2 regions of the Enterobacter adelaidei genome follow, and region 2 is predicted to be linked to the other one. Evidence: predicted binding sites of a transcription regulator. Region 2 holds the regulator's gene; the other holds the start of a gene.
What was found. The regulator sigma-54, encoded in region 2, starts transcription at its own class of promoters, with help from an activator protein. The targets are predictions, from matches to a motif close to GTTGGCACANNTTTCGCTNT.
Positions count from the first base shown of each region.

Region 1 (6,492 bases), 440 kb from region 2:
CGTCGATTCGTGCTGCCAGTCGATAGCGTACGCCGTGTAACGTGAGCTGGAAGGCGGTGCGGGTACGTAAAATAATCTCTCCCCCTTCAGGCCCCAGAGCCTGCAGGGCATTGCGTACGATATTCAACAGTACCTGCTCAATCTGATCCGGGTCATGTGCCAGTTCTGGCAGGCTTGGGTCGTAATCACGCACCAGCGTGACGTTTTCTGGTAATTCCATCGAAACCAGTTTCACCACCCGCTCAGCCACTTTATGAATACTTTCTGATACGTGCATACCCGGTTGCTGTGGCCCGAGAAGACGGTCAACCAGATTGCGCAGGCGGTCTGCCTGTTCGATGATGACGTTGGTGTACTCCGCCAGCGCGGGGTCGGGCAACGCCTTTGTCAGGAGTTGTGCTGCGCCGCGTAACCCACCCAGCGGGTTTTTGATTTCATGCGCCAGACCTCGCACCAGGTCGCGGGCGGCAATTTGCTGGGCATGCTGAAGCTGCTCCTGGCTCAGTCGGCGCTGATTATCCATTGGCGCCATTTCCAGCAGGATCAGTCCTTCAGGAAGGCGTTGGGCAGTCAGTGACAGAATATGCGAGCGCCCGTCGATAACCAGCGTGACTTCGTTATCCGTGAATCCTTGACCGGCCTGCAAACTTTCCTGCATCAGGCCAATATTCAGCGAAAAATAACTCAGTAATTCCGGAAGCGGGGTGCCAAACAGTTTACGTGCGCTTTGGGCGAGCAGCTGCTGTGCCGCCGGGTTGGCATAATGTACGGCCAGCTCGTCGTCGACCAGCAAGATACTGTTAATCAAAGAATTGAGGATCTGCCCAGCATCGGGCAGCGTGCCAGTTGCCATTCAGCAGTCTCCTGGAGTTGTTTGCACTAATTTAGTGCAGTATAGCTTTTTCGTCGTAAAAAGCGCGCGAGATCAGGTTGTTGGTGGAGAAAAAAGCCCATCCGGAGATGGGCTAAAAGTTTCCACGGCAACTACCCCCGGCGTTTGTGACGCCGGGTAAAACAACTTAATTAAACGCTGTAGTACAGCTCGAACTCTACCGGATGCGGAGTCATACGCACGCGGTCGTTCTCTTCAGTACGCAGGGCGATGTAAGCATCGATAGCGTCGTCAGTGAATACGCCACCTGCAGTCAGGAACTCGCGGTCTGCGTCCAGCGCCTGCAGGGCTTCTTCCAGAGAACCAGCAACCTGTGGGATCTCTTTCGCTTCTTCTGGCGGCAGGTCGTACAGGTTTTTGTCCATTGCTTCGCCTGGGTGGATCTTGTTCTTGATACCATCCAGACCAGCCATCAGCAGTGCTGCGAAGCACAGGTATGGGTTAGCCGCTGGGTCCGGGAAGCGCACTTCGATACGACGCGCTTTAGGAGAAGCAACAACCGGGATACGGATAGAAGCAGAACGGTTACGCGCAGAGTAGGCCAGCATTACTGGTGCTTCGTAGCCCGGGACCAGACGCTTGTAGGAGTTAGTGGTTGGGTTAGCCAGGGCGTTGATCGCTTTAGCGTGTTTGATTACGCCGCCGATGTAATACAGCGCCTGCTCAGACAGACCAGCATATTTGTCACCAGAGAACAGGTTGGTACCATTCTTGGACAGAGACATGTGGCAGTGCATACCGGAACCGTTGTCGCCAAACATAGGTTTTGGCATGAAGGTAGCGGTTTTACCGAAACGGTGCGCAACGTTGTGCACAACGTATTTGTAGATCTGAATTTCGTCTGCTTTTTTGGTCATGGTGTTGAAGCGGGTAGCCACTTCGTTCTGACCAGCAGTCGCCACTTCGTGGTGGTGAGCTTCAACTACCAGGCCCATCTCTTCCATCACCAGACACATGGTGGAACGAATGTCCTGTGCTGAGTCGACCGGAGGAACCGGGAAGTAACCGCCTTTAACGCCTGGACGGTGACCTTTGTTACCACCTTCGTATTTGGTGGAAGAGTTCCATGCGCCTTCGATATCGTCGATAGCAACGTGGGAACCAGAAATAGACGCACCGAAACGGATGTCGTCGAACAGGAAGAATTCTGGCTCTGGCCCGAACAGAACGGTGTCTGCGATGCCGGTAGAACGCAGGTACTCTTCAGCGCGTTTTGCGATAGAACGTGGGTCGCGGTCGTAGCCCTGCAGCGTGCCTGGCTCGAGGATGTCGCAACGGATGATCAGGGTTGGTTCTTCGAAGAACGGATCAATGACCGCAGTGGTCGCATCTGGCATCAGAACCATGTCGGATTCGTTAATGCCTTTCCAGCCACCAATGGAGGAGCCGTCAAACATTTTGCCTTCTTCGAAGAATTCGGCGTTTACCTGATGAGCAGGAATTGTGACGTGCTGTTCTTTACCTTTGGTATCGGTGAAGCGCAGATCAACAAACTTCACTTCATGTTCGTTCAGCATCGTCAAAACGTGTTCAGCGGACATACTTAACTCTCCAGATTGGTCATTGTCGTCGTGGTAACGAGGTCTTCAATTTCTGTTTGTACTGGCTGGTGCCATGTATTTTTTATAAAGCGAAATCTGTGCCAACTTTTAAAACACCCCAAAAAGGCGTTATCATGCGCACCATAGTGCAAAAGGGCTGCACCACAATGGATTTGTTGCACCAGTATAGTGCTTCAATGTGAACATTGAGCACCATATTGGTGCTATTTACGTTAAAGTGCCCTTTTACCGCTCCGTGAAAGCGATCACAAAGCATCTCTGCAATACTTGTTTGCGGGGGATGTTTGTGATCCTGTTTTGTAGTGCGATTAATCCGTGTACAATAACGCGCTATTTCTAAATGCCTGAGGCAAAGTTGTGATCGAAAATTTGCGTAACATCGCCATCATCGCGCACGTTGACCATGGTAAAACTACCCTGGTTGACAAGCTGCTGCAGCAATCCGGTACGTTTGATGCGCGTGCCGAAACCCAAGAACGCGTGATGGACTCCAACGATTTGGAGAAAGAGCGTGGGATTACCATCCTCGCGAAAAACACCGCGATTAAATGGAATGACTACCGTATCAACATCGTTGATACCCCAGGGCACGCCGACTTCGGTGGTGAAGTTGAACGTGTAATGTCCATGGTAGACTCCGTTCTGCTGGTCGTTGACGCAATGGATGGCCCAATGCCACAGACGCGCTTCGTGACCAAAAAAGCATTTGCCCATGGTCTGAAGCCAATCGTTGTTATCAACAAAGTTGACCGTCCTGGCGCGCGTCCTGACTGGGTTGTTGACCAGGTATTCGACCTGTTCGTTAACCTCGACGCGACCGACGAGCAGCTGGACTTCCCTATCGTTTACGCTTCTGCGCTGAACGGTATTGCGGGTCTGGATCACGAAGACATGGCTGAAGACATGACTCCGCTGTACCAGGCGATTGTTGACCGTGTTCCTGCGCCAAACGTCGATCTCGACGGCACCCTGCAGATGCAGATCTCTCAGCTCGACTACAACAACTATGTTGGTGTAATCGGCATTGGTCGTATCAAGCGCGGTAAAGTGAAGCCTAACCAGCAGGTCACTATCATTGATAGCGAAGGCAAAACCCGTAACGGTAAAGTCGGTAAAGTACTGACTCACCTGGGCCTTGAGCGTATCGAGAGCGACATCGCGGAAGCGGGCGACATCATCGCCATCACCGGTTTGGGTGAACTGAACATCTCCGACACCATCTGCGACCCGCAGAACGTCGAAGCGCTGCCAGCCCTGTCCGTTGATGAACCAACCGTATCCATGTTCTTCAACGTCAACACCTCTCCGTTCTGCGGTAAAGAAGGTAAATTTGTTACCTCTCGTCAGATCCTTGACCGCCTGAACAAAGAGCTGGTGCACAACGTTGCGCTGCGCGTTGAAGAAACCGAAGACGCTGATGCATTCCGCGTTTCAGGTCGTGGTGAGCTGCACCTGTCTGTTCTGATCGAAAACATGCGTCGTGAAGGTTTCGAAATGGCGGTTTCCCGTCCGAAAGTTATCTTCCGCGAAATCGATGGCCGTAAACAAGAGCCGTTCGAAAACGTGACGCTGGACGTTGAAGAGCAGCACCAGGGTTCTGTGATGCAGGCTCTGGGTGAGCGTAAAGGCGACCTGAAAAACATGAATCCAGATGGCAAAGGCCGCGTACGTCTTGACTACGTGATCCCAAGCCGTGGTCTGATCGGCTTCCGTTCTGAATTCATGACCATGACTTCCGGTACTGGTCTGCTGTACTCCACCTTCAGCCACTACGACGATGTTCGTCCGGGCGAAGTTGGCCAGCGTAACAACGGCGTGCTGATCTCCAACGGTCAGGGTAAAGCGGTTGCGTTTGCGCTGTTCGGTCTGCAGGATCGCGGTAAGCTGTTCCTGGGTCACGGTGCTGAAGTTTATGAAGGCCAGATCATCGGTATTCACAGTCGTTCTAACGACCTGACTGTAAACTGCCTGACCGGTAAGAAACTGACCAACATGCGTGCGTCCGGTACTGACGAAGCAACGGTTCTGGTTCCACCTATCAAAATGACTCTGGAGCAAGCTCTGGAATTCATCGATGACGACGAACTGGTAGAAGTGACTCCACAGTCAATTCGTATCCGTAAACGTCACCTGACCGAGAACGATCGTAAACGTGCTATGCGCGGTGCGAAAGAAGACTAATACGGTTATGCCGTAGGCCGGGTAAGCGTTCTCATTACCCGGAACGTAAAAAGCCGCTGAGCGTTCAGCGGCTTTTTATTTGATAATGATCAGACTTCCTTTATTACCCGGAATTGACATGTCCTGAGTCAATCTCTGTTCCGCGAAATTCAACAGATTAGGGTAGCTCTTCTCCATTAATCACGAACACCCGATCTGCCGATGAAATCGTGGTTTCGCGATGTGCGATAATGATCCTGGTAATATTCATCGCTTGTATAGACTGATTGACCTGGCTCTCACTGGTTTTATCCAGGTGGCTGGTCGCCTCGTCCATGAATAGAATACCCGGTTTGCGGTATAATGCCCTGGCAATATAAAGCCGCTGTTTTTGACCACCGGATAACCCTTCCCCGAGTTCACCAATCAGTGTCTCATAACCCATCGGTAATTTTAAAATGTCATTATGAATATGGCTGGCGATGGTGCATTCCACCATCCATTGCTCGTCAATGTCAGGCCGGAAACCGGCGATGTTTTCTTTGATTGAGCCCGAAAACAGCTTATCTTCCTGCATAATACAGGCAATGCGTTCAGCATAATGCTCAAAACCAAGTTGCTTAATATCAATGCCATTAATTCGGACACAGCCGTTCGCGGGTTCGAATAATCCGCATAACACTTTCATTAGGGTGCTTTTACCGGCACCCGACACGCCCGTAATAGCAATACTCTCTCCGGCATGAATGGTCAGATTCAGTTTACTGAAGATGGGGTCTGCATGGTTATCATAACGGTAGGCCAGATCCTGGGTTTCAAGCGTTAAGGCTCCCTGTGGTAAACGCAGCGGGCTGGTGGCCGTTAAAGACGTTGCTTCCTGTAGCGCAATATCGGCAACGCGTTCATTATGTAAGTTGATGATGTTCAGCTGAATGATAAAGTTGATGAGGGTATTTATTCGATCATAGAACTGGCTCCTGAAGGTGTTAAACGCGATAAACATGCCGATGGTTAAATGACTATCAATCATCAGTTTGCCGCTTACCCACAGGATAACAATTTGGTCGCAGGCGGCGATAAAAGATACAACGCCACCAAAGAAAAGATCCATTCGCGTCAAACGAATACCAGTATTGACCCTATCTGAAAAAAGGTTAAACCAATTATTGATTCTCAGGTCAGTCATCCCCTGAATCTTAATCGTCGCAATACCGTACAGGGTTTCCATAAAATAAGAATTAAGACGTGCCTCCTTGATTAATTCTTCTTCGGATAACTGGCGGTAGTATCGATAGGTTGCAAACCGAATGAAGGTATATATTGCGGTAAAAGAGACCACGATCATGCTGAGTTGCAGGTTGTATAAAAACATCATTATCAGCAAACCCATGAGCATTAGCGTATCAATAATGCTACCAGTCAAACCGGTGGTAAATGTGGCGCGTATAACATCAAGTTAGTGGAAACGAGACTGAATATCCCCCAGTTTGCGCCTTTCAAAATAGGTCGTCGGTAGCTTAATAAGGTGCGAAAAGAGGCTAAAGCTCCACTGGACGTCGATGAGTGTTCCCAGTATCAGCGTGGTCCAGGAGCGTATGACACTGACCGCCAAACGCAACAGAATCAGAATGAACAGCCCAAGACAGATGAGATTGAGTAAACCGTAATCTCCGGATGCAATGACATTATCCGTGACTAATTGTGTACCCACTGGCAACAGCAGGCTGATCAACTCAATCACCAGCGATAAGAAAAATATCTTTGTCAGTGATGCCGTCAGACCATTGATATTCTTTAATAACGTGGCGGTTTTTAACCTCTTTTGCTTCTTTTGACCTGAGAAGGCCGTTCCCGGCCATACCTCAAGCACGACACCGG
Region 1 is NZ_CP154353.1:4,565,526-4,572,017, reverse strand. It holds gene glnL (nitrogen regulation protein NR(II)) at 1-853, opposite strand, end outside; gene glnA (glutamate--ammonia ligase) at 1,024-2,433, opposite strand; gene typA (ribosome-dependent GTPase TypA) at 2,812-4,635, shown strand; partial or broken gene AAHF05_RS22170 (peptidase domain-containing ABC transporter) at 4,793-6,492, opposite strand, start outside.
Region 1: the regulator sigma-54 is predicted to act here: its motif matches at 2,520-2,539, upstream of glnA (glutamate--ammonia ligase).

Region 2 (6,492 bases):
GTGAAAGAGCAAAAAATGCAGGCCTCCAGTGAGAAAGGCAAACGCGTAACCACCGTGCTGGTTCCGTCGCAGCTGCAGGACAAAGGTAAAGGCCAGGCCCCGGCACAGAAGAAGAGTAACTAATTCGTTATGGCAACATTAACTGCAAAAAATCTCGCGAAGGCCTATAAGGGCCGCCGTGTCGTAGAAGATGTCAGTCTGACCGTCAACTCCGGCGAAATTGTTGGCCTGCTTGGCCCTAACGGTGCGGGTAAAACCACCACGTTTTACATGGTCGTTGGCATTGTGCCGCGCGATGCCGGCAACATTGTTATTGACGATGAAGACATCAGCCTTCTGCCGTTGCACGCTCGCGCGCGTCGCGGAATCGGCTATCTGCCGCAGGAAGCCTCTATTTTCCGTCGTCTTAGCGTTTACGATAACCTGATGGCGGTTCTACAAATTCGTAACGACCTGACCAGCGAACAGCGACAGGATCGTGCCAACGAGCTGATGGAAGAATTCCACATTGAGCACCTGCGTGACAGCCTCGGTCAGGCGCTCTCCGGGGGTGAACGTCGCCGCGTTGAAATCGCGCGTGCGCTGGCCGCAAACCCGAAATTTATCCTTCTGGATGAACCGTTTGCGGGCGTTGACCCCATCTCCGTTATCGACATTAAACGTATCATTGAACACCTGCGCGACAGCGGGCTTGGCGTACTGATCACTGACCACAACGTGCGTGAAACGCTGGCCGTGTGTGAACGCGCCTATATTGTGAGCCAGGGCAATCTGATCGCCCACGGTACGCCGCAGCAGATCCTCGAAGATGATCATGTTAAGCGCGTCTATCTTGGGGAAGACTTCAGACTCTGATAGGGTAGAGGTAACGTAACGCCGAACCGGAGAAAAATGCTCTGAACATGAAGCAAGGTTTGCAATTAAGGCTCAGCCAACAACTGGCGATGACGCCGCAGCTACAGCAGGCAATTCGCCTGTTGCAACTGTCCACGTTAGAACTCCAGCAGGAGCTCCAGCAGGCGCTGGACAGCAATCCGCTGCTGGAACAAACCGATCTTCATGACGAGGTAGATACCCAGCAGTCGCAGGATACAGAAGCGCTCGATACCGCTGATGCACTCGAACAAAAAGAGATGCCGGACGAGCTTCCGCTGGATGCCAGCTGGGATGAAATCTACACCGCCGGAACCCCTTCCGGTACGCGTGCAGACTACCAGGATGATGAGCTACCGGTCTATCAGGGTGAAACCACCCAGTCGCTACAGGATTATCTGATGTGGCAGGTGGAACTGACCCCCTTCTCCGATACCGACCGCGCGATTGCCACGTCAATTGTCGATGCCGTTGACGACACGGGCTATTTAACCGTCACGCTGGACGATATTCTGGAAAGCATGGGCGACGACGAGATAGAGCTTGAGGAAGTTGAAGCCGTTCTGAAGCGTATCCAGCGTTTCGATCCGGTCGGTGTGGCGGCAAAAGATCTACGCGACTGCCTGCTGATCCAGCTTTCTCAGTTCAGCAAAGAGACGCCATGGATTGATGAGGCGCGCGTTATCATTAGCGATCATCTGGATCTGTTGGCTAACCACGATTTCCGCACCCTGATGCGCGTCACACGCCTGAAAGAAGAGGTGCTGAAAGAAGCGGTGAATCTGATCCAGTCGCTCGATCCACGCCCCGGACAGTCGATCCAGACCAGCGAACCCGAGTACGTGATCCCGGATGTGCTGGTCAGAAAACACAATGGCCGCTGGGTCGTTGAACTGAACTCTGACAGCATCCCTCGCCTGCAAATCAACCAGCAGTATGCCTCCATGTGCACCAGCGCACGAAACGACTCTGACAACCAATATATTCGTAGCAATCTGCAGGAAGCACGATGGTTGATCAAAAGTCTGGAGAGCCGAAATGATACGCTGCTCCGCGTCAGCCGCTGTATTGTCGAACAGCAGCAGGCTTTCTTTGAGCAGGGTGAAGAGTATATGAAACCGATGGTACTGGCAGATATTGCCCAGGCCGTCGAGATGCATGAATCAACCATTTCCCGCGTCACCACGCAGAAGTATCTGCACAGTCCACGCGGTATTTTTGAGCTTAAGTATTTCTTCTCCAGTCATGTGAATACCGAGGGCGGCGGTGAAGCGTCGTCAACGGCAATTCGCGCACTGGTGAAGAAGTTGATCGCCGCGGAGAACCCCGCGAAGCCACTGAGTGACAGTAAGTTAACCACCATGCTGTCCGACCAGGGTATTATGGTGGCACGTCGTACTGTTGCGAAGTATCGAGAGTCTTTATCCATTCCGCCGTCCAACCAGCGTAAACAGCTGGTTTGACACAACCGATAAGGAAGACACTATGCAGCTCAACATCACTGGACAAAACGTCGAAATTACTGAGGCTTTACGCGACTTCGTGAACGCGAAGTTTGCAAAACTCGAGCAGTATTTCGAAAGGATCAATCAGGTCTATATTGTGTTGAAAGTGGAGAAAGTGACTCATATCTCGGATGCAACCCTGCACGTCAACGGGGGTGAACTCCATGCCAGTGCGGAAGGGCAAGACATGTATGCGGCTATCGACGGCTTGATTGATAAGCTTGCGCGACAGCTTAATAAACATAAAGATAAACTGAAACAACACTAATTGTCCGGGCAGTTAACGGGTGCAGGACGGCCTGTTGTGAAACACAACGGGCCATTTGTACAGTTAGCGCTTAGGTGAAATTATGATGAACAACGATTCCGCTCTTCAACTGAGCAATGTCCTTAACCAGGAATGTACCCGCAGTGCAGTTCACTGCCAGAGCAAAAAGCGTGCGCTGGAGATCATCAGTGAACTGGCCGCAAAACAGCTGGGCCTGCCGCCGCAGGTAGTGTTCGAAGCTATCCTGACCCGTGAAAAGATGGGCAGTACCGGCATCGGCAATGGCATCGCGATCCCGCATGGCAAACTGGAAGAAGACACCTTGCGTGCCGTCGGTGTGTTTGTGCAACTGGAAACCCCTATCGCCTTCGATGCCATTGATAACCAGCCCGTCGATCTCCTCTTCGCGCTGCTGGTGCCTGCTGACCAGACGAAAACCCACCTGCATACGCTTTCTCTGGTCGCAAAACGCCTGGCTGATAAAACCATTTGCCGTCGACTGCGCTCAGCCCAAAGTGATGAAGAGCTCTATCAAATTATCACTGAAGCAGAAGGCAATCAGGATGATGCATAACCAGGAGATGGCTTTCACATCTGTTGTCCTGAGGAGAAACGGAACATGGTACTGATGATTGTCAGTGGCCGTTCAGGGTCGGGGAAATCCGTTGCTCTGCGCGCGCTGGAAGACATGGGTTTTTACTGCGTAGATAACCTGCCGGTCGTGTTGTTACCCGATCTGGCTCGGACGCTTGCGGAAAGACAAACCTCTGCCGCCGTCAGTATCGACGTTCGTAATATGCCTGAATCGCCAGAAATTTTTGAGCAGGCGATGAGTAACCTGCCTGAGGAATTCTCACCTCAGTTGCTGTTCCTGGATGCAGATCGTAATACCCTGATCCGCCGCTACAGCGATACCCGCCGTCTGCATCCGCTTTCCAGTAAGAACCTCTCTCTGGAGAGCGCTATCGACGAAGAGAGCGATCTGCTGGAGCCGCTTCGTTCTCGTGCTGACCTGATCGTCGACACCTCTGAGATGTCCGTTCATGAGCTGGCGGAAATGCTGCGTACCCGTTTGTTGGGCAAGCGCGAGCGTGAACTGACGATGGTGTTCGAGTCCTTCGGCTTTAAGCACGGTATCCCCATTGATGCGGATTATGTTTTCGACGTGCGTTTCCTGCCGAACCCGCACTGGGATCCGAAACTGCGTCCAATGACAGGTCTGGATAAACCCGTCGCGGCCTTCCTCGACCGACACACAGAAGTTCACAATTTTATCTACCAGACGCGAAGCTACCTTGAGCTATGGTTACCTATGCTGGAAACAAACAATCGTAGCTACCTGACAGTGGCGATTGGCTGTACCGGCGGTAAACATCGTTCGGTCTACATCGCCGAACAGCTGGCCGATTATTTCCGTTCACGCGGAAAGAACGTTCAGTCCCGTCATCGCACGCTGGAAAAACGTAAAACATGACCGTAAAACAAACTGTTGAGATCACCAATAAGCTGGGCATGCACGCACGCCCGGCGATGAAGCTGTTTGAGCTGATGCAGGGGTTCGATGCAGAAGTTCTGCTGCGTAATGATGAAGGCACAGAAGCGGAAGCGAACAGCGTGATCGCACTGCTGATGCTGGACTCAGCCAAAGGACGCCAGATTGAAGTAGAAGCCACCGGCCCCCAGGAAGAGGAAGCGCTGGCGGCGGTGATTGCGCTGTTTAACGCCGGTTTTGACGAAGACTAACGTTCGTCCCTTCGGCGGGTGGCGCTGTGCTTACCCGCCCTACATGAGATTATTACGCTGCATAAAACCCTCCCCGCCCAGTTGATTCATCTGGCGCATAATCCACGCCTGTCGGCTTCGCACGTAGCCTGATGGGGCACTGGCTTTAAAACGGATGGGATTAGGTAAAACAGCGGCCAATAGCGCAGCTTCTGACATACTTAGACGGCTTGCAGGCTTATTGAAATAACGCTGTGCAGCGGCTTCCACACCAAATACGCCGTCGCCAAACTCAGCGATATTGAGATAGACGGTCAGAATGCGTCTTTTACTCCAGACCGTTTCCATCCCCAGGGTCAACCCCGCTTCCAGCCCTTTTCGCACCCAGCTTCGACCATCCCATAAAAAAAGATTTTTGGCCGTCTGCTGCGACAACGTTGATGCGCCGCGCACGCGGTTTTCGTGGCGTTCGTTATGAGCAAGCGCCTTCTCAATGGCCGCCACGTCGAACCCCCAGTGCTCCGGGAATTTCTGATCCTCTGCCGCGATGACTGCCAGCCCCATGAACGGTGAAATCACGTCCATGCTTACCCAGTCGGAATGTGCAACATAGCGGAAATCCCCAGAGAGCCATGCGCCAATCTGGCGCTCAACCATCACAGCAGAGAAAGGGACCGGTACGATGCTGAATAAAGCAATCCCGCCGCCCCAGAAGACCGCCAGTACGAGCAGAGCTCTCAGCAGGAAACGCTTTAACCTTGCATCGGGACTGAACTTACGACTCATTCAGCAAGCACCAGCACTCTGTCCACCAGCTTTTCAATGCCCGTGGCTGCTTCAGCAATATTCTGCGCCAGCATGTATGCAGGCGTGGTAATAATTTTATTGTCTTCGTCCACCACGATGTCATCGACAGGACACGGCACATGTTCGCCGCCCATATCCTCAACAACTTCAGCAGTGTCGATGTCGGTCCCAATGGTCAGGCGCAGTGGGAAATCAAAAATTTTCGGCAGCATCGCCGGGGCAATACAGATAAAACCCTGCGGTTTACCCGCAGCGTGCATCGCACGTGACAGCGCTTTTAAATCCGGATCAACATGGCACTCTGCCCCCTGGGAAGCAAAGCTGCTCAGGTTTTTCGCTGCGCCAAACCCGCCGGGCACAATTAACCCATCAAGCTCTGAAGCATTAGCCTGATTAAGAGGGTGAATATCGCCGCGAACGATGCGTGCCGCTTCAATCAACACGTTACGAGTTTCCGCCATCGGCTCGCCAGTCAAATGATTAATTACATCAGTCTGGCTTTTATCCGGCGCGAAGCAGACAACATCAGCTCCGTTTCGGGAAAGCGCCAACAATGTGATGACGGCTTCATGTATCTCTGAACCGTCGTAAACACCACATCCGCTTAGCACGACACCAATCTTTTTCATCATCAGGTTCCTTCTTTGCAACTCGCTGAAGCACATTAATAATTTTGATTAAAACGCTATGCTTCACACATTTCACTGATTCATGTAACAAACCATTTAAGATTTGCTATCTTATCTGCGTGCGGCCTAAATTTTTCAGGCGGCGCCCATTCGAAAATAACTTGAAAAAACAGGCGCAGCCAAGATTTCCCTGGTGTTGGCGCAGTATTCGCGCACCCCGGTTAAGCCGGGGTCATTTTTTTCTGGCGTCGACCCAGGCTTTAAGTACCGCAACATCGTTTTGCCACTCTTGTTTCATCTCTTCGACCCAATCACCCACGTTATCTTCCCATGCAGGTAAATCAGGCGACTGAATCTGTTGTCCCAGCTGTTGCAGGTGACGCAGGCCAACCGAGCCGGCCGCACCTTTGATTTTATGCCCTTCTTCCACAATACCTTTCTGGTCTCGTGCCGTCAGGTTTGATTCCAGCACGCTCAGATAGCCAGGCATCATCTTTTCGAACACGGCCAGACCGTCGGTAATCAGTTTTGGACCAACCAGATCGATATACTGCTCCAGCATCGCGGTATCGAGTATCGTTTGGGCTTTTGCGCTATCAACAGACGTCATGGTGCTCTCCTCTTCATCACGGGTATCCCAGAACTTCTTGATCATGGCGGTCAGGGCAGGCACCGCCAGCGGTTTGCT
Region 2 is NZ_CP154353.1:4,122,365-4,128,856, forward strand. It holds gene lptA (lipopolysaccharide ABC transporter substrate-binding protein LptA) at 1-123, shown strand, start outside; gene lptB (LPS export ABC transporter ATP-binding protein) at 130-855, shown strand; gene rpoN (RNA polymerase factor sigma-54) at 903-2,336, shown strand; gene hpf (ribosome hibernation promoting factor) at 2,359-2,646, shown strand; gene ptsN (PTS IIA-like nitrogen regulatory protein PtsN) at 2,729-3,220, shown strand; gene rapZ (RNase adapter RapZ) at 3,266-4,120, shown strand; gene npr (PTS phosphocarrier protein NPr) at 4,117-4,389, shown strand; gene mtgA (monofunctional biosynthetic peptidoglycan transglycosylase) at 4,429-5,154, opposite strand; gene elbB (isoprenoid biosynthesis glyoxalase ElbB) at 5,151-5,804, opposite strand; gene arcB (aerobic respiration two-component sensor histidine kinase ArcB) at 6,037-6,492, opposite strand, start outside.